DNA from 2 places in the Cryobacterium sp. TMS1-13-1 genome. Region 1 is predicted to be linked to the other one. Evidence: predicted binding sites of a transcription regulator. Region 1 holds the regulator's gene; the other holds the start of a gene.
What was found. The regulator HrcA, encoded in region 1, represses chaperone genes, less so after heat shock. The targets are predictions, from matches to a motif close to TTNGCACTCGNNNNNNNCGAGTGCNAA.
Positions count from the first base shown of each region.

Region 2: a site for HrcA is predicted at 10,438-10,464, ahead of groL (chaperonin GroEL). Genes of this name have one in related genera too.

Region 1 covers NZ_SOGX01000010.1:741,328-750,575, reverse strand. The annotation lists gene lepA (translation elongation factor 4) at 1-1,789, shown strand, start outside; gene E3T31_RS12860 (DUF1990 family protein) at 1,795-2,445, shown strand; gene hemW (radical SAM family heme chaperone HemW) at 2,466-3,689, shown strand; gene E3T31_RS12850 (DUF4870 domain-containing protein) at 3,699-4,106, opposite strand; gene E3T31_RS12845 (DUF4870 domain-containing protein) at 4,278-4,751, opposite strand; gene hrcA (heat-inducible transcriptional repressor HrcA) at 4,990-6,009, shown strand; gene dnaJ (molecular chaperone DnaJ) at 6,093-7,199, shown strand; gene E3T31_RS12830 (16S rRNA (uracil(1498)-N(3))-methyltransferase) at 7,201-7,941, shown strand; gene E3T31_RS12825 (HIT domain-containing protein) at 7,993-8,370, shown strand; gene E3T31_RS12820 (PhoH family protein) at 8,426-9,248, shown strand, end outside.
Region 2 covers NZ_SOGX01000018.1:180,060-195,729, reverse strand. The annotation lists gene E3T31_RS15945 (DUF4032 domain-containing protein) at 1-1,136, opposite strand, end outside; gene E3T31_RS15940 (ABC transporter ATP-binding protein) at 1,210-2,307, opposite strand; gene E3T31_RS15935 (thioredoxin domain-containing protein) at 2,525-3,439, shown strand; tRNA gene E3T31_RS15930 (tRNA-Thr) at 3,547-3,619, shown strand; gene E3T31_RS15925 (ABC-F family ATP-binding cassette domain-containing protein) at 3,754-5,349, shown strand; gene E3T31_RS15920 (DMT family transporter) at 5,517-6,515, shown strand; gene E3T31_RS15915 (nitroreductase family protein) at 6,626-7,273, opposite strand; gene msrB (peptide-methionine (R)-S-oxide reductase MsrB) at 7,278-7,679, opposite strand; gene E3T31_RS15905 (DUF3263 domain-containing protein) at 7,861-8,133, shown strand; gene E3T31_RS15900 (LytR C-terminal domain-containing protein) at 8,218-8,781, shown strand; gene E3T31_RS15895 (cold-shock protein) at 9,049-9,252, shown strand; gene E3T31_RS15890 (DUF3048 domain-containing protein) at 9,318-10,367, shown strand; gene groL (chaperonin GroEL) at 10,508-12,136, shown strand; gene E3T31_RS15880 (GMC family oxidoreductase) at 12,274-13,845, opposite strand; gene E3T31_RS15875 (aldehyde dehydrogenase family protein) at 13,854-15,350, opposite strand; gene betT (choline BCCT transporter BetT) at 15,347-15,670, opposite strand, start outside.

The sequences.
Region 1 (9,248 bases):
CTTCTGCATCATTGCCCACATCGACCACGGCAAGTCGACCCTCGCCGACCGGATGCTGCAGATCACCGGCGTCGTCGACGAGCGTTCCATGCGGGCCCAGTACCTGGACCGCATGGACATCGAGCGGGAACGCGGCATCACCATCAAGAGCCAGGCCGTGCGCATGCCGTGGGAAATGGACGGCGTCACCTACGCCCTCAACATGATCGACACCCCCGGCCACGTTGACTTCACCTACGAGGTCTCCCGCAGCCTCGCCGCCTGCGAGGGCGCCATTCTGCTGGTCGACGCGGCCCAGGGCATCGAAGCCCAGACCCTCGCCAACCTCTACCTCGCCCTCGAGAACGACCTCACGATCATTCCGGTGCTCAACAAGATCGATCTGCCGGCCGCCGATCCGGAGAAGTACGCCCGCGAACTCGCGAGCCTCATCGGCGGACGCCCCGAAGACGTGCTGCGTGTCTCCGGCAAGACCGGCGCCGGTGTTGAAGAGCTGCTGAACCTCGCCACGACGATGATTCCGGCGCCGAAGGGTAACCCGGATGCCGCCGCTCGCGCCATGATTTTCGACTCGGTCTACGACAGCTACCGCGGCGTCGTCACCTACGTGCGCATGATCGACGGCCACCTCAAGGCCCACGAAAAAATTCAGATGATGTCGACCAAGGCGACCCACGAGATCCTCGAGATCGGCGTCATCTCGCCCGAACCCGTGGAGAGCAAGGGCCTCAAGGTCGGCGAGGTCGGCTACCTGATCACCGGTGTGAAAGACGTGCGCCAGTCCAAGGTCGGCGACACCATCACGACCGCTGTGCGCCCGGCTACCGACGCGCTGCCCGGCTACGACGAACCGCAGCCCATGGTGTTCTCCGGCCTGTACCCGATCGACGGCAGCGATTATCCGGCGCTGCGCGAAGCACTGGACAAACTCAAGTTGTCTGACGCCAGCCTCGGCTACGAGCCGGAGACATCCGTCGCCCTCGGTTTCGGATTTCGCTGCGGGTTTCTCGGCCTGCTGCACCTCGAGATCATCACCGAACGCCTCGAACGTGAATTCAACATCGACCTCATCACCACGGCGCCGAGCGTGCCCTACGAGGTCACCACCGACGACAAGCGCACCATCACGGTGACCAACCCGAGCGAGTACCCCACCGGTAAAATCGCCAAGGTGCTCGAACCCATGGTCAAGGCCGCGATTCTCGCGCCGAAAGACTACGTCGGCGTCATTATGGAGCTCTGTCAGAGCCGCCGTGGCACCCTGCTCGGTATGGAATACCTCGGCGAAGACCGGGTCGAGATTCGCTACTCGATGCCGCTCGGTGAGATCGTGTTCGACTTCTTCGACATGCTCAAGGGCCGCACCGCCGGCTACGCCTCGCTCGACTACGAACCCTCCGGCGAGCAGGAGGCCGACCTGGTCAAGGTCGACATTCTGCTGCAGGGCGAACAGGTCGACGCGTTTTCTGCCATCGTGCATCGGGACAAGGCCTACGCCTACGGCGCGCTGATGACCGGGCGCCTGCGCAAGCTGATTCCGCGCCAGCAGTTCGAGGTGCCCATTCAGGCCGCGATCGGCGCGCACATCATCGCCCGCGAAAGTATCTCGGCGATGCGTAAAGACGTGCTGGCCAAATGCTACGGCGGTGACATCTCGCGCAAGCGTAAGCTGCTGGAGAAGCAGAAAGAGGGCAAGAAACGCATGAAGATGGTCGGCCGGGTCGAAGTGCCGCAGGAAGCCTTCATCGCCGCGCTCAGCGGCGACATCGAGACCAAAGACAAGAAGTAAAGCGGATGCGCAGGGCCACCTTCACCGACGCCGCCGTCAGCTACGCTGCCATCGGCGGTACGCTGGCGCCCGACCTGATGAGCTATCCGCCCAAGGGCTACCGGCCGATGGAGCAGAGCGTCAGGCTCGGCAGTTCGCCGGAACGCTTTGAAGCCGCGACGAAGTTGCTGATGACGTGGGGAATCCAGCGCGGCAGCGGCATGGAGGTGACCGACCTCGAAAACGGAACCGGCGTGCAGTACACGCCGGTGACTTTTCAACCCGACGGCACGCCGGCGGGTGGGCAGCAGCATCCGGTCAATGAAGCGACCTTCGCTGAGGATGGCACCCCGTATATTGCGAACGGTATGACGGCCACACTCCAGATGCGGGTTGGACCGATCCACGTGACCGCGCCGGTGCGGGTCGTCTACGTGATCGACGAGGCCGCCCGCATCGGGTTCGCCTACGGTACCCTGGCCGGTCACCCGGAGAGTGGTGAGGAATCGTTCATCGTCGAGCACCGTGAGGACGACTCGGTTTGGTTGACGATCCGCTCCTTTTCGCGGCCGAGCACCTGGTATTACCGACTGGCCTGGCCGGTGCTGCGCTTTCAGCAGGCCAAATTCACCAAGTTGTATCTGCGGGCTTTGCACCCCGCGGGTGCGATCAAATAGAACGTACTGGAGCACCACCCATGGCCGGACCCCACCCCATCGGCGACCCGGCACCCGACGACGGCCTTCTGCCGGCCTCGGCAGCCGTCAACGCCGCTGAACGCGATTTCGGCGTCTACCTGCACGTGCCGTTCTGCCGGGTGCGCTGCGGCTACTGCGATTTCAACACCTATACCGCGACCGAACTGCGCGGCGTCAAGCAGAGCGACTACGCCAGCCAAGCCGTGCTCGAGGTTGAGGCCGCCAGCCGCATCCTCACCGCATCGGGCGTGCCCGAACGCCCGGTGGCAACGGTGTTCTTCGGGGGAGGCACTCCCACGCTGCTGCCGGTCACCGACCTTGCGAAAATGCTCGGCGCCGTGCGCGACCAGTGGGGCTTGACCGACGACGCCGAAGTGACCACCGAGGCGAACCCCGACTCGGTCGATGCCGCCTACCTCGGCGCCCTCGCCGAGGCCGGCTTCACCCGGGTGTCCTTCGGCATGCAGTCCGCGGTGCCGCACGTGCTGGCGACCCTGGAACGCACCCACGACCCGGAGCGGGTGCCCCTCGTGGTGGACTGGGCCCGCGCCGCCGGCCTCGACGTGAGCCTCGACCTCATCTACGGCACGCCGGGAGAGTCGCTCGCCGACTGGCGCACCAGCCTCGAACAGGCGCTCAGCCTGCACCCAGACCACCTCAGCGCCTATTCGCTCATCGTCGAAGACGGCACCAAACTCGCGCGGCAGATTCGCCGCGGCGAGATCGCCCCGACCGACGACGACCAACAGGCCGACTTCTACGAACTCGCCGACGAACTGCTCGCCGCCGCCGGCTATGACTGGTACGAGGTTAGCAACTGGGCTACGAGCGACGTGCACCGCTCCCGCCACAACCTCGCCTACTGGACCGGCCAGGACTGGTGGGGCATCGGCCCCGGCGCCCACAGCCACATCGGCGGGGTGCGCTGGTGGAACGTCAAACATCCCGCAGCCTATTCAGAGCGGATGCTCGGCGGCCTGTCCCCGGCAGCCGGTCGCGAAACGCTCGACGCGCCCACCCGCGAACTCGAGGGCATCCTGTTGCAGAGCCGCATCCGCACCGGTATCCCGGTCGCATCGCTGTCAGCGGACGGACGCCGAGAGGTGGCCGGCCTGATCGCGGACGAGCTCGTCAACGCCAAAGCTGCCCTCGCCGGGACCATTGAACTGACCCTGCGCGGACGGCTTCTGGCCGACGCCGTGGTGCGGCGGCTGAGCGACTAAGAGCGTGCGCTAGCTGAAAAATCTGATGGTCAGCGGGTAGGAATACCCCTGGCCGCGGTTGGCCGCGAGTGCGGCGAGGATCGAGAAGATGATGCCGAGCACCCAGGCCACCGGCACAATCAGGTAGCCGATCAGGATCGCCGTCAACGCGGTGCCCACCACATAGACGATCATCAGGGTGATCTGAAAGTTCAAAGCCGTCGCACTGTGGGCACGAACGAACGGCCCACGATCGCGCAGCACGAGATAGCCGATGAGTGCGGGAACAAAGGCGAAGAGGATGCCGCCGACGTGAATCAGGGTCGCCCACATCTTCTCGTCGGCCGGACTCATCGGCGTCGGCGGGACGCTCTGCGCGTACGGGTTTTGCGGCGGGGTGGATTCATACGGATTTGTGCGTGAATCGTTCTCGGACATGCGGTCTCCTGTTCGAGCGTGGTCGGTCTGGACGCGGTGGATCTGGCGATGGGTTGCCGACGACATCCAGGGAAGAACCATTGCGTGCAATAGCACTGTGTGGGGTCGGACAAGCCAAGCCAGACCCCTCCAGACTAACCGTCCGAGATGCGTATTGGACCGGGCCGCGCGCTACTTGATCAGGCGAATCGCGACCGGATACCGGTAGTTCTGGCCGTCCTTGGCCTTCAGAAACCCAATGATCGAAAAGATGACTCCGGCCACCCAGAGCAGCCAGGTCAGGCCGATGAGCAGGCCGCCGATTCCGAAGGTGACGATCGCCAGGATGAACGAGACGACATTTATTGCGACGTATCCGATCACGAGGGTGATCTGAAAGTTAAGCGCCTCCTTCGCCTCGGTATTGGTGAGGCGGCCGCGGTCCTTGAAGACCAGCCAAATGATCAGCGACGGAAGAAAGCTCAGGATGCCGCCGAGGTGCGCAAACGAGGCCCATTGCCGGTCGTCGGCCTCCGAGAGTGGGGCTGCGGCTGTAGGGGGGCCGTATGGGCTGCCCGTACCGGGCTGCTGGCCATACGGCGGCTGCCCAGCATTAGGGTCACGGTAGTTGGAATCACCGGGAGGTTGTGCCTGTGGATCGCTCATGATCGTGCCTTTCACTGAACTCCGGAAGGAGCGTATAGCGGTAATTAAACGCTCGGTTCGCGATACTGGCAATGGGTGCGCTCAGCCGGAACACGGCCGGTCGCGATAGTATTGGCAGTCAGTGGATGCGAGTGCCAACGACGTGCCGGCAAACCTGCGTTCCGGCGTGCTCGAGGCGCGCCGACCCGGGGCATCCGCTCAATTGAAGCTGGACCGGAAAAAGAGGAAGGCGGGCGAAATGGTTTCCGACCGTGGGCTCGATGTGCTGCGCGTCATCGTGCAGGACTACGTCGCGTCCCGCGAACCCGTCGGCTCCAAATCCATCGTCGACCGGCATTCCTTCGGTGTTTCCGCCGCGACCATTCGCAACGACATGGCCCTGCTCGAAGAAGAAGAGCTGATCGCGGCGCCGCACACCTCCTCGGGGCGTATCCCGACCGATAAGGGCTATCGGGTCTTCGTCGACCATCTGGCCGACCTGCGTCCGCTGACCCCGGCCCAGCGTCAGGCCATTGAAACTTTCCTGGGTCACTCTGCCGACCTCGACGAGGTCCTCGTGCGCAGCGTGCGTTTGCTCTCGCAGCTCACCCACCAGGTCGCGCTCGTGCAATACCCCTCGCTGTCCCGCGCCAGGGTTCGGCACATCGAGTTCGTGCCGCTGACCGAGACGCGCATCCTGTCGGTGCTGATCACCGATTCTGGCGGGGTCGAGCAGCGGGTCATCGACCTGCCGCGGGCATTCGACGAACAGACGCTCGGCGAACTGCGCGCCCGACTCAATGTCACGGTCGTTGGACTGGGCATGGCCGAGGCGAGCGTCGCCCTCGCCGCGAGCGTCTGGCCGGGATCGCCGGCGCTGCAGCCGATCGTCGACCTGATCACGCGAACCGTCGCCGACCAGGTCGGAGCCAACCGTCAGGAGAAGCTCGTCATGGCCGGGGCCGCAAACCTGGTGCGCACCGAAGACGACTTCTCCGGCAGCATCTATCCGGTACTCGAAGCTATCGAAGAACAGGTCGTGCTGCTGCGGCTGTTCGGCGAGATGGAGACCGACCAGCACGGCGTTTCGGTGAGTATTGGCCGGGAGAATGCGGCCTTCGGCCTGCCGGAAGCGAGCGTGCTGACCAGCGGCTATACCGCAGGCGGCAACCTGGCCCGGCTGGGCGTGCTCGGGCCGACCCGCATGGACTATTCCAACAATATGGCGGCCGTACGCGCCGTCGCCCGGTACCTCTCCCGCCTGCTCGGCGAGACCTGAACTTTGTGCCATTTAGACTCTGTGCCATTTAGGCTCTGTGCCATTTCGAACAACCATCATCAAAAAATCAAGGAGAGCCACCTTTGGCTGACCATTACGAAGCGCTTGGCGTTGACCGCGACGCGACCACCGACCAAATCAAGAAGGCCTACCGTCGCCTCGCCCGCGAGCTGCACCCCGACGTGAACCCCGGCGCCGAAGCATCCGAACGGTTCAAGAGCATCACGCACGCCTATGACGTGCTGAGCGACGCCAAGCAGCGCCAAAAGTACGACCAGGGCGGCGGCCAGAACGGCGGCTTCGACGGGCAGAACTTCGGCAACTTCGGCGACATCTTCGAGACCTTCTTCGGCGGCGGCGGCGGCAGCAGCCGTGGTCCGCGCTCGCGCCGCGAACGCGGCCAGGACGCCCTGATTCGAGTCGACCTCGACCTCGACGAGGTCATCTTCGGCACGCACCGCGACCTGGAGGTCGACACGGCGATCGTCTGTGAGACCTGCAAGGGCTCCTGTTGTGCGCCCGGCACCTCGCCGATCACCTGCGACATCTGCCACGGCACGGGCAGCATCCAGCGCGCCGTGCGCTCCCTGCTCGGGAACGTGATGACGTCAAGCCCGTGCGGTTCCTGCCGCGGTTACGGCACCATCATCGCCACCCCGTGCATGACCTGCTCCGGTCAGGGCCGCATTCGCGCCCGCCGCACCGTTCCGGTCGACATTCCGGCCGGCGTCGACACCGGCCTGCGCCTGCAGATGCCCGGCAGCGGCGAAGCCGGCCCGGCTGCCGGTCCCAATGGTGACCTGTACCTCGAGATGAAGGTGCGCCATCACGACGTGTTCAGCCGTGACGGCGACGACCTGATGTGCTCGCTCGACGTGCCGATGACCAGTGCGATTCTCGGCACCACCGTCACCGTCAAGGCTCTTGACGGTGACATCGAGGTGGAGATTCGCCCCGGATCGCAGAGCTCAGAGGTACTCACGATCAAGGATCGCGGCATCACTAAGCTGCGCGGCAGTGGCCGCGGCGACCTCAAGGTCGGCATCCACGTGCTCACTCCGACCAAGCTCGACCACAAGGAACGCGACCTGATCGAACAGTTCGCAGCCCGCTACGCGGCTCCGGCACCGACCCTGAGCCAGTACCAGCAGGGCTTGTTCGCGAAGCTGCGCGACCGGTTCCTCGGCTGACGTGGCACATTTCTACCTGCAGGAAACGCTCCGGGCGGCGCAGTGCCGCCCGGGGCAGGTGGTCACCGTGGACGGCGCCGAGGCGCGGCACGCGGTCACGGTGAGCCGGGTGCGCCCCGGGGACCGGCTCCGCCTGGGTAATGGGGCCGGGTTGCTGCTGGAGGGAGCCGTGCTGACGGCGGACGCTCTGCAGTTGACCCTCCTCGTCGATGACGCGAGCGAGACGGCGGCGGCGACGCCGCGCATCCGCTTGGTGCAGGCCCTCGCCAAGGGTGACCGGGACGAACTGGCCGTTCAGGCCGCCACCGAACTCGGCGTCGACGGCGTCATCCCGTGGTCCGCAGCCCGCTCCATCACCAAGTGGGACGGCGCGAAGATCGCCAAAGGCCACGAACGCTGGAGCAGCATCGTGCGTGAGGCCAGCAAACAGTCGATCCGAGCTTGGCTGCCCGATGTCGCCCAGCTGACCAGCACCAAGCAGCTGGCCGTTTTGGCCGCCACGACACGGATGCTGCTGCTCGACCCGACCGCGACCGGTCGCCTCACCGAGGTGGCCGTCCCCACCGACGACCGCGACATTCTGCTCGTCGTCGGCCCCGAGGGCGGAATAACGCCGGCCGAACTGCTCCTGCTCGAGCAGGCCGGCGCGAGCCAGGTACGCCTCGGCGACACCGTGCTGCGCACATCGACCGCGGGGCCAGCCGCCCTCGCAATCCTCAATGCGACTTTGGGTCGCTGGTAGAGCGTGCCGCTGGTAGTGCGTGCCGCTGATAGCGCCGCTTAAGATAGAGGTATGTCTTCTTCCGTCGCCCAACCGACCATTTTCAGCCGCATCATCGCGCGTGAGATTCCGGCGACGATCGTGGCCGAAACCGAGCACATCATCGCCTTCCTCGACATTGCACCCAAAGCCCCGGTGCACGTTGTTGTCACCACGAAAGACCCTCAGTATCAGAACGTGGTCGAGCTCGCCGCCGGCAATCCCACCCTGCTCGCCGAACTCGTCGCCGTGGCCGAGCAGATCGCGGCCGAACGCACCAACGGACAGTTCCGTCTGGTGTTCAACACCGGGGCGGCCGCCGGCCAGACGGTCTTCCACGTGCACGCGCACGTGCTCGGCAGCCCCGAAGCGTCTGATCACCTAGGGGAGGACTCGCTTGGCGCCCTCTGATCCTTTTAAAGCTGACTCCAACAGGGAGCTGCGCTTCACCGTTGACGGCGTCGCCATGGTGCGCCTGCTCGGTCCCGAAGACCGCTACCTGAACACCATCGAGGCCGCCTACCCGAAGGTCGACGTGCACGTGCGCGGCAACGACGTGACGCTCGGCGGCTCGGCCGACGACGTCGAGGCCGTGCGTCGCCTGATCGAGGAGCTGCAGTTGGCCCTGCGCACCGGCCACGACCTCGGCCAGACCGAAGTGGCCACCGCGGCACGGATGCTGGCCGCCGACAGTTCCGTGAGCCCCTCCGCTCAGCTCGGCGCCCCAATTCTGACCGCCCGTGGCAAGAGTATTCGGGCCAAATCGATCGGCCAGAAAGAATACATCGATGCGATCGACGACAACACGATCGTGTTCGGCATCGGACCGGCCGGAACCGGCAAGACCTACCTCGCCATGGCGAAGGCGGTGCGAGCCCTGCAGAACAAAGAGGTCGAGCGCATCATCCTGACCCGCCCGGCCGTAGAGGCCGGCGAACGGCTCGGCTTTCTGCCCGGCACGCTCACCGACAAGATCGATCCCTACCTGCGGCCGCTCTACGACGCGCTCGGCGAAATGCTCGACCCCGAACTGATCCCCAAACTGCTCGCGGCCGGCACGATCGAGGTCGCGCCGCTCGCCTACATGCGCGGTCGCACCCTGAACGCAAGCTTCGTCGTGCTCGACGAAGCCCAGAACACGACGCCCGAGCAGATGAAGATGTTCCTGACCCGCCTTGGCTTCGGCTCCAAGATGGTTATCACCGGCGATGTCACCCAGATCGACCTGCCGGCCGGCAGCAGCGGCTTGAAATTGGTGACCCGCGTCCTTGACGGTATCGACGACATCC
Region 2 (15,670 bases), on a different contig from region 1:
ATGTCCCGCGACTGGTTCTGCGCCATGTACCAGCGGTGATCGAGCAGCTGGTGGAACACTTGCGCCCGCTCGAGCTTGCCCTGCATCTCCACGGGTATCGCCCGCACCACCGGCTCGAACACGCGCACGAGCCACTCGTGCGCGACCATTTCCTCGTCGGCGGCCGGCGAACCATACGCAGCGCGGTAGGAGTCGAGGTCGTTGAGCAGCCGACGGGCCTGGTTCTCTTCGGCATCGAGGCCGGTCAGGCGCAGCAGGCGACGCTGATGGTGTCCCGCGTCGACAACCTTGGGCTGAATCCGCACGCGCGAACCGGTCCCATCGGTCTTGATCGCGAGTTCCTCGATGTCGAAGCCGAGGTTATTGAGGCGCTCGACCCGTTCGGTGATGCGCCACCGTTCGGAACTGGAGAACGACTCGGAGCCGGTGAGCTCCTTCCAGAGCAGCCGGTAGGCCGCAACGATGCCGTTGCTGACCCGGATCGGGTCGAGTTCGTCGGCGACGCGGCCGCCGGCTTCGAGGTCCATCAATTCGCCGGCAATGTTCACCCGGGCGATTTCCAAATCGTTCTCGCGCTGGCCGTTCGACAGCCCACCGGAATACAACTGTCCGGTCTCGGCGTCGACGAGATAGGCCGCGAAGGCGCCAGCATCGCGCCGAAACAGGGTGTTCGAGAGCGACACGTCGCCCCAGAAGAATCCGATCATGTGCAGGCGCACCAGCAGAACGGCGAGTGCGTCGACCAGCCGGGTGGCAGTATCCGGGCGCAGGGCGTGCGAATACAGGGCGCGGTAGGGGAGTGAGAACTTGAGGTGCCGGGTGACCAGAACCGAATTCAGGGGGTCGAGATCGGCATCCGTTCTATTGGTGATGACGGCGACCGGCTCGACACAGGGAATCTCGAGGTTGGCCAGGGTGCGCAGCATGTCGTACTCGCGCTTGGCCATCTCGCTCGTGGTCTCCTTGATGGCGACCACCCGCCCGCTCAGGTGAGCGAACCGCACCAGGTGCCGGGAAATGCCCTTGGGCAGCGAGGCGATGTTCTCGTTCGGCCAGGCGTCCAGGGGCAGATGCCACGGCAGGTCGAGCAGCGCCGGGTCGGCCGTGGCCGCGGTGATATTGAGGGAACCGCTCATAGTGTGACCCTAAGAAAAAGGCTGGAGGGAGCGAACTCCCTCCAGCCGAAAGCCAAAATACTCGAAAAGCTGACTAGTCGGTGACGGCGCCGCCGAGGCGCAGGCCGGTTTCAGCGTCGAACACGTGCAGGTGGTTCGGGGTAGCCGTGAGGTACACCGTCTCGCCGGCGTTCGGGTGCGAGCGGCCGTCGACGCGAGCGACAATGTCGGTGCGCTTGCCCTCGATCGTGGAGTGACCGTAGAGGTAGCCGTCGGCGCCGAGCTCCTCGACCAGGTCGACTTCGATCTGCAGGCCCTCGCCGGCGGTCGACGACATCTGGATGTCTTCCGGACGGATTCCCACGGTGACCTTCTTGCCGGTGGAGCTGGCCAGGGTGTCGCGCTGCACGGGAACGGTCGCGGTGCCGAACTTGATGCCGCCGTCGACGGTGTCCGCGAGGAACAGGTTCATCGCGGGACTGCCGATGAAGCCGGCCACAAAGACGTTCTGCGGCTTCGCGTACAGGTCGCGGGGCGAACCTACCTGCTGCAGGATGCCGTCCTTGAGTACCGCAATCCGGTCGCCCATGGTGAGCGCCTCGGTCTGGTCGTGGGTCACGTAGACGGTCGTGACACCGAGTCGGCGCTGCAACGAGGCGATTTGGGTACGCGTCTGCACGCGCAGCTTGGCGTCAAGGTTGGAGAGCGGCTCATCCATCAGGAACACCTGCGGCTGACGCACGATCGCGCGTCCCATAGCAACGCGCTGACGCTGACCACCGGAGAGGGCTTTCGGCTTGCGGCTGAGGTAGGGCTCCAGGTCGAGCAGCTTGGCGGCCTCGAGTACGCGGGCGGCACGCTCGTCCTTGTTGATGCCGGCGATCTTGAGCGCGAAGCCCATGTTCTCGGCGACGGTCATGTGCGGGTACAGCGCGTAGTTCTGAAAGACCATGGCGATGTCACGGTCCTTCGGCGGAACATCCGTCACGTTGCGGTCACCGATGAGGATGTTGCCGTCGTTGACCTCTTCGAGGCCGGCGAGCATCCGCAGCGAGGTGGACTTTCCGCAGCCGGACGGGCCGACCAGAACCAGGAACTCGCCATCGGCGACCTGCAGGTCGAGCTGGTCAACAGCGGGCCTGGTGGAACCAGGGTAGAGCCGAGTTGCCTTGTCAAAGGTCACTGAAGCCATGATTATTACTCCTTCACCGGCAGGAACGTGCCGGACGATCCGTTGTGAATAGGATTTGTCCGCCGCACGCCGAAGCACACGACCTTTTTATTATCGCACGACGGATGCCCCGCTGCCGGTTTTCGCCCGCCCGCCCCGTTTGGTCGATTCCCAGTCAGGGGATCTACTATTCGAAAGATGCGCCAACGTGCGCGCTCACTTCTCGAAAGCGATCTTTATGACTATTGGCGGACCCAGCGACAGCAGTCCCTCAAAAAACCGACGCCGTGACGCGGCCCGCATCAAGGCCAAGCAGCTGCGCGTCAGCCAGAAGAAGAAGGACCGCCGCAACAAGGTCTTTCTGCAGGGCGGAATCGGCATCGCGGGCATCGCCATTGTCGTGCTCGTTGCCGTCATCATCGTCAATTCGATCAAACCGGCCGGTCCCGGGCCCAGGAACATGGCGAGCGATGGCGTCCTCATCGGCGAAGGCATGATCACGGCCCTCACCCCGGCGCTGCAGCCCGACGCCGCCGCTCGGCCCTCCGAACCCGATCCCACCGGCGCCGTCGCCAACATTCGCGTCTACCTTGACTACCTCTGCCCGTTCTGTGCGGACTTCGAAGCAGCCAATACCGAGCAGATCGCCGAGTGGGTCGACTCCGGTGCCGCCACCATCGAAATTCACCCGGTGTCGATTCTCAAGAGCAAGTCCGCCGGCACCAAATACTCCCTGCGAGCGGCCAACGCTGCCGCCTGCGTCGCCAACTACTCGCCCGATGACTTCTTCGACTTCAACTCGGCGCTGTTCGTTGACCAGCCTGAGGAAAACAAGCCCGGCCGCAGCAACGATGAGCTCAAGGCCGTGGTCAAGGATTCCGGAGTGCGCACCGCGCTCTCCAGCATCAACACCTGCATCGATGACGGAACCTTCGAGTCCTGGGTTCAGGCCGCCACCGACCGCTCCCTCGACGGTCCGATCGCCAACTCGTCGATCAAGGCCATCACCGGCACCCCGACCGTTCTGGTCAACGGCAAGCCCTACACCGGCTCGCTCGATGACCCCAAGGAATTCGCCTCCTTCGTGCAGCAGGCACTCGGCGAGACCTACTCGACCTCGACGCCGACCCCCACCCCGACACCCGCCGGGTAGCTATTAAGCGGATGCTGCTGCTCGCGCCGTTGCATCCGCTTCGCCTGGCCGATGGCGGCAAAGGCCCGGGAATCATTTAGGATGGTCTTTCGAGGCCCTGGTCTCATGCCGGCCTGGCGCAATTGGTAGCGCACCACTCTTGTAAAGTGGGGGTTACGGGTTCAAGTCCCGTGGCCGGCCCTCTCGCCCCCTACTCCCGACTGGGATGTAGGGGTTTTTCTGTGCCGCCAGGGTCCCACAGGGCCGCCACGTACACTGATGGCTGGGGTTTTTCGAGCGGATGCCCGCCGCAGAAACCCCGGGAGGAAAAACACATGAGCCTGATCCGGCTGAACGATGTCAGCATCCGCTTTGAGAACACGCAGATTCTGCGCGAGGCGTTCTTTCGCCTCGAACCCGGCGACCGGGTCGGTCTGATCGGTAAGAACGGCTCCGGCAAGTCCACCATTCTCAAGCTGATTCTCGACCAAATCTCGCCAGATGCCGGCGAGGTCACCCTCGAAGATGGCATTCGGGTCGGCTATTTCTCCCAGTTCTCCGAACTCAACGGTGCACAGACCATAACCGAGGTGCTCGACGAACTGTTCGTGGCCGTGAAGGCAGTCGAGGCCGAGCTCGCCGCGATTGATGCGGCGATCGCCCTCGATTCCTCGGCCAGCGCCGAACTCGACCGGCTGATCGGGCGGCAAGGCGAGCTGTTCGAGGAGATGGATCGGCTGGACGGCTGGGACTACAAGCGGCACATCGACACCGCGCTGACCACCCTCGGATTCAACGAGGCGCACCGCGTCTGCGCGATCGATGAGCTTTCCGGCGGCTGGCGTAACCGGGCTGCCCTGGCCAAGATCGTGCTGGAAGCTCCCGACGTACTGCTGCTCGACGAGCCGACCAACTACGTCGACGTGGCCGGGGTTGAGTGGCTCGAAGCCTGGTTTAAGAGCTTCAAGGGTGCTGCCATCGTCGTCTCGCACGACCGTAAGTTTCTCGACGCTGTCGTCACCCGCATCATCGAGGTCGAGAACTTTCACCTGCACGAGTACCCCGGCAACTTCGGCGAGTACATCGTGCAGAAGCAGTTTCGGCTCAAGACCCTCGAGGCACAGTTCGTGCACGAATCCGAGCTGCTCGCCTTCGAAGCCGAGGGGATCGCCGACCGTCGGGAGGCCGCCAAGGCCGAGAGTCGTCAGCTCGGCAACCAGCTGGCGCACATCAAGAAGTCGCGCACACCGCGCCCGGTCGACCAGATCATCACCGAGATCTACGGCAATCTGCACGTCAAGGACGTCCTCTGCCGGGTCGACGGCCTGGCCAAAAGCTTCGGCGACAAGGTGCTGTTCGAAAACCTCAGTTTCGAGGTGCGCCGCGGCAACCGAATTGTCGTGCTCGGCAGTAACGGCAGCGGAAAGACGACCCTGCTGCGGGTGCTCACCGGCGAGGAGAGCGCCGACCACGGTGACGTCGCCTGGGCCAGCGGCGCCGGCGTTGTCTCGTACAACCAGATTCTCGCCGAACTCGACGAGAGCGACACCGTCAGTCATGCCGTCAACGCCATGCCCGGCAGCCTCGCCCTCACCGCGACCAAGAAGTCGGTCAACCGTTTTCTGACCATGTTCCAGTTCAGCGAGGCCGACCTCAAACAGAAGATCGGTGCTCTCTCGGGCGGTCAGCGCGCCCGCGTTGCCATGGCGCAATGCCTGCTCTCCGGAGCGTCGGTGCTGCTGCTCGACGAGCCGACCAACCACCTCGACATGTCGAGCACCCAGGTGATGGAACGCGCCCTCGTGCACTTTCCCGGGGCCGTCGTGGTGGTCAGCCACGATCGCTTCTTCACCGACAAGATCGCCAACCGCCGCCTGGTCTTCGGCAGCGAGGGTGCAGCCCCCGGCGAAATCGAGGTGCGCGCTGCCTGACGCGCCAAGCCTCGCCCCGCGCGCTGTTTTCGACCGGGCCCGGGCCCGGAAACTGGGCCCATGATAGATCATGGGCCCGGCGACCTAAGGTGGGCCCCGGGCGAATCGGAGCCCGACTGGGCAGCACCGGGCAGAACCCGCACGCACCCATCTCGTAGTATTGCCAAGTGATAGAGGACAGCGCACGGATCCGAACGGATGCTAAAGCCGCGCCAGCAGCATCCGCTGTGCCGATCTGGCTGGCGCTCGTGTTCTCGGTGCTGATCGGGGCCATGTATGCCGTGCAATCGCGCGTGAATGGCGAACTCGGGCATCAAATCGGCGACGGATTCACTGCCGCCGTCATCTCCTTCGGCTCCGGGCTGGTCATTCTCAGCCTTGGCCTCGTCGTGTTCCGCCGCGGGCGCCGCGGCCTGCAACTCGTCACTCGCGCGGTGCGAGCGAAAACCCTGTCCTGGTGGCACCTGTTCGGCGGCCTGGCCGGCGCGCTGTTCGTACTGTCGCAGGGCCTTGTCGCCGCGCCACTCGGCATCGCCCTGTTCACCGTCGCCGTTGTGGCCGGTCAGACCGTGAGCGGTGTACTCATGGACCGGTTTGGCATCGGTCCGGGTGGGCGCCGACCGCTGCACGCGTCCAAAATCGTTGGCGCGGTGCTCGCCCTGGTCGCCGTAGCCTGCACGGTGAGCGGCGAATTGGGCGGCAGCGACGCGCTCTGGCTGCTCGTGCTACCCCTCGTGGCGGGTATCGGCCAGGGCTGGCAGCAGGCCGTGAACGGTCAGGTGCGGGTCACCGCGCAGAGTGCGCTCACGGCAACTTTTCTGAACTTTCTCACCGGATCCGTCGCACTCGTACTCGCGGCGCTCGTGCACGGTCTGCTGGTCGGTTTCGCCCTCGATCTGCCGGGCAACCCGTGGCTCTACACCGGCGGGCTCATCGGCTGCATCTTCATCGCCGGCGCCGCGCTCGTCGTGCGTACCACCGGCGTGCTCATGCTCGGCCTGTGCATCGTCGCCGGCCAGCTGCTCTGCGCCCTTGCGCTGGATCTGCTCGCGCCCACTCAGGGGCATCCGCTCGGCGTGACGACTCTGGCCGGAACCGCGCTCGCCCTCGTCGCCGTGGTCATCGCCGCGGTGCGCTGGCACCGGCCCGGCCACGCCCGCACCTGACCGCAGCCCTTGAACGTCCTGTCCCTTCCGCCCGGGCCCGGAAAGGGGCCCCTGATAGATCACGGGCAGGCGCTCCAAGGTGGGCCGGGGACGAAGCGTACGGCCCCGAGCTATAGCACCCCCAAAAACTCCTCCGGATCAATCGACAGCCGCACGCACGGTTTCGACTCCTCGGGAATTCCCCCAACGTAGAGCCAGCCAAGCAGCTCTTCCCCGTCGGCAAGGCCATGCAACACTCGCACCGGCGCCGATCGCACCAACGGCCCGGTGCGCCACATCGCCCCCCAGCCGGCGTTTTCGAGCAGCAGAGTGAGAAGGTGCGCGACACCCGCAGCCGCGGCATCCTGTTCCCAGCCAGCCACCTTGAAGTTCACCTGCCGTGACGCGACGATCGCGATCAGCAGCGGTGCGCGCAGCGGCTTGCCGGCCAGCTTGATCGCTTCGAGCCCTTCACAAGCGGATGCCGCCACAAACGCCGCTCCGAGCCGGTCGCGGGCGTCGCCGCGCAGCTCGAGCAGCCGCCACGGACGCAACGCGCCGTGATCGGCCACCCGCGCGGCCGCCGCCACGAGCGGAAGTAACTCCGCCCGGCTGGGGGCGAGCGCCGTCACCTTGGAGTAACTGCGCCGGTCAGTGACAGCTTTGAAGACCGCCGCGGTATCCGTTCTGAAACCGGTCGTATCCCGGCTGGGAACACCAGGACTCGCTCCGGCCGAACCTGCCACTTCCGTGCTGGCAACCGCCTCCGTCGTTGCCACCGCGTTACTCAGCGGGCGTGAAATTGAGCGACAGCGAATTCATGCAGTACCGGTCCCCGGTCGGAGTGCCGAAACCGTCGGGAAAAACGTGGCCGAGGTGCGAGCCACACTTCGCGCAGCGCACCTCGGTGCGCACGCTTCCCATGGAGCGGTCCTCGAGCAGTTCGACCGCTTCGGGCCGAACCGACTCGTAAAAGCTCGGCCAGCCGCAGTCGGAATCGAACTTGGTGCCACTCTGAAACAGCTCCGCGTTGCAGGCACCACAGGTGTAGAGGCCGGCCCGACCCTCGTCGAGCAGCTCCCCGGTGCCGGGGCGTTCGGTGCCGGCTTCGCGCAATACCGCAAACTTCTCCGCGCCCAATTCGGAGCGCCATTCGCTGTCTGATTTCTTGATTGCGTAGTCCATGTTCAGATCCCTTCGTTCCGGCGACCGGGCACTGGCCGCGTCTACTAAGCCTAAACTCGCTTGGCCCCGCGCGCATTCCACACGGCGTGTCCCACCACGGCAGGGCGTGCCGGAGGCAACATTCAGCCGCCCGCAAATAGGATGAGCCTGACAGACAGCCAACCGGGGGAGGGATGCAGCAATGACTGAGCACGCCCCGACAACCCAGTTGAGCGAACGCGACCAGGCCGTGCTCGCCTTCGAACGGCAATGGTGGCGGCACGTCGGCGCCAAGGAGGAGGCCATCCGGGCCACCTTCAGCCTGTCGACCGCCCGGTACTATCAATTATTGGGCGCACTGGTCGACTCGCCGTTGGCGTTGGCCTTTGATCCCATGCTGGTGAAACGATTGCAGCGGATGCGTTCCGTCCGATCCGAGGCACGCGCCAGTCGTTCGCTGCCCACCCGCGACTAGGCACCCACCCGCTTTTCGGCCAGCACGGAGCCTTGCGCTGCAGCTCGATTCCGGCCCGGCCGGCCAACCAAGGATTCCACCACCATGGCGCAAAAATTTGCGAAAGACCGTTTCGACACCCACACGCATGCCCTCGACCGGGTGGGAGCCCACCGCGCCCCCGGCAAGAGAGGACGCGGCTGGATCGGATTCTGGTGGGCGCTGGGGGCCACCGGGCTGTTGATCGCCATCGGTGCAGTCGGCATCCTCGCAATCAACAATCGCCTCGACTTCTCCAACATTCCCGGGCTGCCCGCAAGCAGCACAACCGCGACGCCGACAGCGACCGCCGTCCCCACTGCCGTTGCCACCGTCGACCCGGCGCAGACCATCAACGTGCTCAATGGGTCCGCGAACGACGGCGTCGCAGCATCCGTCAGGGACACACTCACCGCTGCAGGCTGGGTGGTCAATACCACCGGGAACGCCAGCACGGACACTGAGGCGACCACGGTGATCTACTACGCCGATGCGAGCCAGGAAGGCGCCGCCCGCGGCGTCGCTGCCTCGCTTCCGGGAGCGCAGATCGTGGTCTCCACCAATTTCGTTGATTCCGGCGCCAGTATGACCGTCGTCGTCGGCAACGACTATGTTTCACCGGTTGACTGAGCAAAACGCGAAAGCCGTGGTCTTAGCGGCCACGATTTGATTCGTCAAGCCCCTAGTCTTCTGTTCCGATTTCAGTAATGTGCGTTTTGGTCACACATTTTGTTCGGGCAATATCCGCCCGGATCAAGAAAGCTCGCCCAAGGAAACTTGCAACAGACGTCTTGCTCTCGGGGATTTGCTGCTCGCACAGAATGAACGCAATCTCTGCGGCACGGCCCGGAACAGCCAATGGGCCGTTGCCGTTGAAAACTGAGCAAGGAGTAACACATGGCGAACGGAACCGTAAAGTGGTTCAACGCTGAAAAGGGTTTCGGCTTCATCACTGTCGATGGGGGAGGGCAAGACGTCTTCGTCCACTACTCCGCCATCGATATGAGCGGGTACAAGGTTCTTGAAGAAGGCCAGCAGGTCGTCTTCGAGGTCGGTGCCGGAGCGAAAGGCCCGCAGGCTGAATCGGTTCGACCGGCCTAACCCGCCTCGCATTTCACACTAACGCCGCCCGCTGCAACGGGCGGCGTTAGTGTTTACCGGTGACTATGAAAAATACGGCCCGCACCGCTCGACCGCTTCGGGCCGCGGGGCTGCTCGCCCTCGTGCTGCCGGCACTGCTCCTGAGCGCGTGCAGCGGCAGCACCCCGGCCCCATCCTCAACACCGACCGGCACGGCCTGGACCTCTGACTATGTCGCCCCGGCGGCGACCGAGATCGCACCGCTAACCGGGCTGAGCGTCGAAGGCGGCTCGTCGGCCCACCCGTCGCTGGCGGCCAAGATCGACAACCACGTTGCGGCCCGGCCGCAGGTTGCCATTGAACGTACCGACCTCGTGTTCGAAGAACTGGTCGAGGGCGGCATCACCCGCTATGTCGCGGTCTGGCAGTCAAGCATTCCCGATCAGCTCGGACCGGTGCGGTCGATTCGGCCGATGGACCCCGACATTATCGCGCCGTTCGGCGGCCTGGTCGCCTACTCCGGCGGCCAGCAGCGATTCGTCGACGCGATGAATGCGACCGGCCAGATCAGCGCCATCTTCGACTACGACACGAGCGGCTTGTTCTCGCGGTCCTCCGCTACGTCAGCCCCGCACAACGTGATCCTCGCCGCGTCGGAATTCGTCAACCGCAATGCCTCCGTCGCCCCGCCCGCCCAGCAGTACGCCTACGCGGCCACCCTCGCCGCGGCATCCGCTGCCACGGACGGTACGCCGATTTCGGTGATCAACACCAGATTCTCCAACTCCAGCGCCCGCAGCTGGACTTGGAACGCCGAGGCGGCCGCCTACCTGCGTGCTCAGGATGGCGCGCCCGACCTGACCCCCGAGGGGGCCCAGCTCAAGGCCACCAACGTGGTCGTGTTGCGGGTCGATGTAACCGTCTCCGACAGTATCCCCAAGACCGAATTGATCGCCTCCGGTGAAGCGTCAATCTCGTCCGGCGGCAAGACCCTCGCGGCCACCTGGAGCAAGGACGCCCAGACGTCGCCGATCCGCCTCATCGACGCCAACGGAGTGACAATTCGGCTGGCACCGGGCAATACCTGGTTCCAGTTGGTGCCCAACGGCACCGGCTCGGCCGATCTCGTTCCCTGACAGCTGCAGATAGCCCGGCATCACCCCGGATGCTCGCTTGCACTCTCGACCCCAGAGTGCCAGAATCGATCTAGCACTCTCGTCATCTGAGTGCTAACCCCATCATCGTTTGGAACGTCCGGGAGGGACGAGTTACACATATGGCAAAAATCATTGCATTCAATGAAGAGGCCCGTCGTGGGCTTGAGCGCGGCCTGAATATTCTCGCCGACACCGTCAAGGTCACCCTCGGCCCGCGCGGCCGCAACGTCGTTCTGGAGAAGAAGTGGGGCGCCCCCACGATCACCAACGACGGTGTGTCCATCGCCAAGGAGATCGAGCTCGACGACCCGTACGAGAAGATCGGTGCCGAGCTCGTCAAAGAGGTCGCCAAGAAGACGGATGACGTAGCCGGCGACGGAACGACCACCGCAACCGTCCTCGCCCAGGCTCTGGTTCGCGAAGGCCTGCGCAACGTCGCAGCCGGCGCCGACCCGATCAGCCTCAAGCGTGGCATCGAGAAGGCCACGGCAGCTGTCATCGCCGAGCTCATCGCCAGCGCCAAGGAAATCGAAACCAAGGAAGAGATCGCGGCCACTGCTTCCATCTCTGCCGGCGACACCGAAATCGGCGCGATCATTGCCGAGGCCATCGACAAGGTCGGCAAGGAAGGTGTTGTCACCGTTGAGGAGTCGAACACCTTCGGCACCGAACTCGAGCTCACCGAGGGCATGCGCTTCGACAAGGGCTTCCTGTCGGCGTACTTCGTCACCGACCCCGACCGTCAGGAAGCGGTCTTCGAAGACCCCTACATCCTGATCGTCAACTCCAAGGTCTCCAACATCAAGGACCTGCTCCCCATCGTGGACAAGGTCATCCAGACCGGCAAGCAGCTCCTCATCATCGCGGAAGACGTCGACGGCGAGGCCCTGGCCACGCTCGTTGTGAACAAGATCCGTGGCATCTTCAAGTCCGTCGCCGTCAAGGCTCCGGGCTTCGGAGACCGTCGCAAGGCTCAGCTGCAGGACATCGCCATCCTCACCGGCGGACAGGTCATCTCGGAAGAGGTCGGCCTCAAGCTCGAGAACGTCACGCTCGACCTGCTTGGTAACGCCCGCAAGGTCGTCATCACCAAGGACGAGACCACGATCGTAGAGGGTGCCGGCGACGTCGAAGCCATCGCCGGTCGCGTTTCGCAGATCCGCGCCGAGATCGAGAACACCGACAGCGACTACGACCGCGAGAAGCTCCAGGAGCGCCTCGCCAAGCTTGCTGGCGGCGTTGCTGTCATCAAGGCCGGAGCTGCAACGGAGGTTGAGCTCAAGGAGCGCAAGCACCGCATCGAAGATGCAGTGCGTAACGCCAAGGCTGCCGTCGAAGAGGGCATCGTCGCCGGTGGTGGCGTTGCACTGATCCAGGCCGGCAAGACCGCATTCGAGAGCGAAGCAGTTCTCGCTCTCGTCGGCGACGAGGCAACGGGCGCGAACATCGTGCGCGTCGCCATCGACGCTCCGCTCAAGCAGATCGCTCTCAACGCGGGTATGGAGCCCGGCGTTGTCGCCGACAAGGTGCGCAACCTGCCCGTCGGATGGGGCCTCAACGCCGCCACCGGCGAGTACGTCGACATGATCGCTGCCGGCATCAATGACCCGGTGAAGGTCACCCGCTCCGCGCTGCTCAACGCCGCGTCGATTGCCGGACTGTTCCTCACCACCGAGGCCGTCGTTGCCGACAAGCCCGAGAAGAACTCGGCTCCGGCCGGCGACCCCTCGGGTGGCATGGACTTCTAAGTCCCCGCCAGCTAGCACCACACAAAAGTGGGCGTCTCCCTCGGGAGGCGCCCACTTTTTTCATGTTCCGCCGCCGAGGTGTGAGGCTGACCGCATTATTCGCAAAAATCGGGCCCGGACTCACACCTCGGCGCAGGTCAGCGGATGCTGCGGGCCGCCTTCACCAGGTCGGCGCAGCGCTCACCGATCATCATCGTGGTGATGTTCGGGTTTACGGTGACGAGAACCGGCATGACCGACGCGTCGGCGACGCGCAGGCCGGTGACTCCCTTGACCCGCAGCTCGGGATCGAGCGGCGCGAGCACATCGTCGACGGCGCCCATCCGCAGGGTTCCGGCCGGGTGGTAGACCGTGTTGTGGGTCTTTTCGATGTACGAGGTGATTTCGGCATCCGTTTGCACAGCGGCGCCCGGATACAGTTCCTCGCCGGCCCACTCGGCCATGGCCGGCTGGGCCACGATTTCCCGGGCCTTGCGGATGCCGGCGACCATGACGCGCATGTCGTGTGGGTCGGTGAAGTAGCGCGGATCCACCATGGGCTTGTCGCGATAGTCGCTCGAGCGCAGCTTGACCGTGCCGCGGGAGCGTGCCTGAGTGACGTTCGGCGTCAGGCAGAACCCGTTCTCCGTCGTCGGGTAACCCTGACGGGCGGTGTGCATGTCGAAGGGCACCGAACCGTAGTGGAACATGAGGTCGGGGCGGTCGAGGCCCTCCTCGGTGGTCGTGAAGATGCCGGCTTCCCACCACTGGGTGGAAGTCTCGGGCATCGGCTGCTTCGCTTCCCACTGAATCACGCCCTCCGGGTGGTCCTGCAGGTTCTCGCCGACGCCGGGGGAGTCCGCGAGTACCTCGATGCCGAAGGAGGCAAGCTGCGCGGCCGGACCGACGCCGGAAAGCATGAGCAGCTTGGGCGAATCGATGGCGCCGGCCGAGAGGATGACCTCGGCGCGCGCGGTGAGCTGGTAAGTCTTGCCGCCGGGAGCATCGACGACCTGCACGCCGGTGCAGCGCTTGTTCTCGTCGAAGGTGAGTTTGCGGGCGCGCATGCCGGTGAGCAGAGTGAAGTTGGCACGATCCCGAATCGGGTGAATATACGAAACGGATGACGACGCGCGCGTTCCGTCCGCCTGCCGGTTGATCTGGAAGAAGTTCGCGCCGTTCACGACGGTCGTGCCGGAGTTGAACGTCGTGCGCGGGATTCCGGACTGCTCGCAGGCGTCGAGGAGAGCAACGCCGCACGGATCGGTGGCCGGCACATTCATCAGGTGCACCGGGCCGTCCTGGCCGTGGTGCGGGGCCGGGTCCTCGTTGGTTTCCAGACGCCGGAACAGCGGGAAAATGTTCTTAGCCTCCCAGCCGGTGGCTCCGTGCTTGAATGCCCAGTCGTTCAGGTCTTCGGCCGGAGCCCAGAACGCGATGCAGGAGTTGTGGCTGGAACAGCCGCCGAGCACCTTGGCACGGGCGTGGCGCATGAACGAGTTGCCGTGCTCCTGCGGCTCGATCGGGTAATCCCAGTCGTAGCCGCTCTCCAGCAGCTCCATCCAGCGGTCGAGCTGGAGGATGACGTCGATGCCACGGTCGTCGGGACCGGCCTCCACGAGGGCCACCTCAAGGGCAGGATCCTCGCTCAGCCGGGCGGCGACAGCGGCCCCGGCGGAACCACCACCGATCACGATGTAGTCGAAGTCGGTCTGGGTCAGTACGGTCAACGGTGGTCCTAACGTGCGGCGAACCAGCCGGTGACGGCCGGTGCGGTGTTCTGGTAAATGTGCTTAGTTTCCTGGTACTCGCCGAGGCCCATCGGGCCGAGCTCGCGACCAACGCCGGACTGGCCGTAGCCGCCCCACTCCGCCTGCGGCAGGTAGGGGTGAAAGTCATTGATCCAGACGGTTCCGTGCCGCAAGGCCTTGGCCATGCGCTGGGCCTTGCCGGCGTCCTGGGTCCAGACCGCTCCGGCCAGGCCGTAGACGGTGTCGTTGGCGATACGCACGGCCTCGGCTTCGGTCTCGAAGGTTTCAATCGTCACGACCGGGCCGAAAGCCTCGTCGTTCACGACGGACATGCCGCTCGAAACCTGGTCGAGCACGGTCGGCGTGTAATAAAAGCCCTGCGCGAGGTCGCCTGCGCCCCAGGTTCCTCCGCAGCGCAGGCGGGCGCCCTCGGCGATGCCCTTCGCAACGTAGGCGGTGACCTTGTCGCGGTGCGCTGCGCTGATCAGCGGCCCAGTTTCGGCTTCCGGGTCAAACGGTCCGCCGAGACGGATCTGGTTGGCCCGGCGCACGAGCTCGTCGACGAACTTCTCGGCAACGGATGCTTCCACCACGATGCGCGCGCCGGCCGAGCAGACCTGCCCCGAGTGCACGAACGCGCCGTTCAGCGCGTTGTCCACGGCGGCGTCGAAGTCGGCGTCGGCGAAGATCACGTTGGGATTCTTGCCGCCGAGTTCGAGGGCGACCTTCTTGACCGTTCCGGCGGCGGCCGCTGCGATCTTCCGGCCGGTCTCGAGACCGCCGGTGAACGAGACCAGGTCGACGTCGGGGTGGCTAGAGAGCGGGGCCCCGGCCACAGCGCCGGCGCCGAGCACGAGGTTGGCGACGCCGGCCGGCAGCCCGAGGTCGTCCAGCAGCACCATCATGAGCATGCTGGTGTGCGGGGTGAGCTCGCTCGGCTTGAGCACGAAGCTGTTACCGGCGGCGAGGGCCGGGGCGATCTTCCACGCGGCCTGCAGCAATGGGTAGTTCCACGGCGCGATCAGGCCGCAGACCCCGACGGGCTCGTGCACGATGCGGCTGACGACGTTTTCATCGCCGGCATCGACGATGCGTCCGCTGTCCTGCCCGGCGATCTTGCCGAAGTAGGCGAAGCAGTTCGCGATGTCGTCCATATCGATTTCACTCTCGACCAGACGTTTGCCGGTGTCGAGCGTTTCGGCGCGGGCGAATTCGGCCCGGCGCACGCCCAGTTCAGCGGCGACGCGCAGCAGAAAATCACCACGCTCGGGCGCCGGAACGCTGCTCCACAGGCCGCTGTCGAAGGCGGTGCGGGCCGCGCGGATCGCAGCATGGACATCCGTTGTGGTCGCCTCACTGACCGTGCCGACCAGGCTCTGATCGGCCGGGCAGCGGATCTCGCGGGTGCCGGCGTCGCTCGCTGGTACCCAGGCGCCGCTGATGAACAGCGTGGCCGGCGGCGCGGTATCGATCGGTGTGTTCATTGCTTGACCTCGTCCGATTCGAAATCGGCTTCCCAATTGTCTTTCGCCACCTGGTCCTCGGCGAGGGCGGTGTTTCCCGGCTCTGCCCGGTTCAGGTGCAGAAAGTCGAGGTGGGTTTCGTAATGATCGAGCACGTCAGTGATGACCTGCTCCTTGCTGTAGCCCATGAGGTCGTAGCCGTGGCTGCCCTCGAGGGAGAAAACCTCCATGCGGTAATACTTGCCGCTGGCGCTCGCCGAACGCACCGCATAGGTCGGAGTGTCGAATTGCACGGGGTAGATCTGGTATTTGAAACCGCGCTCGTCGCCCATCGACACGTT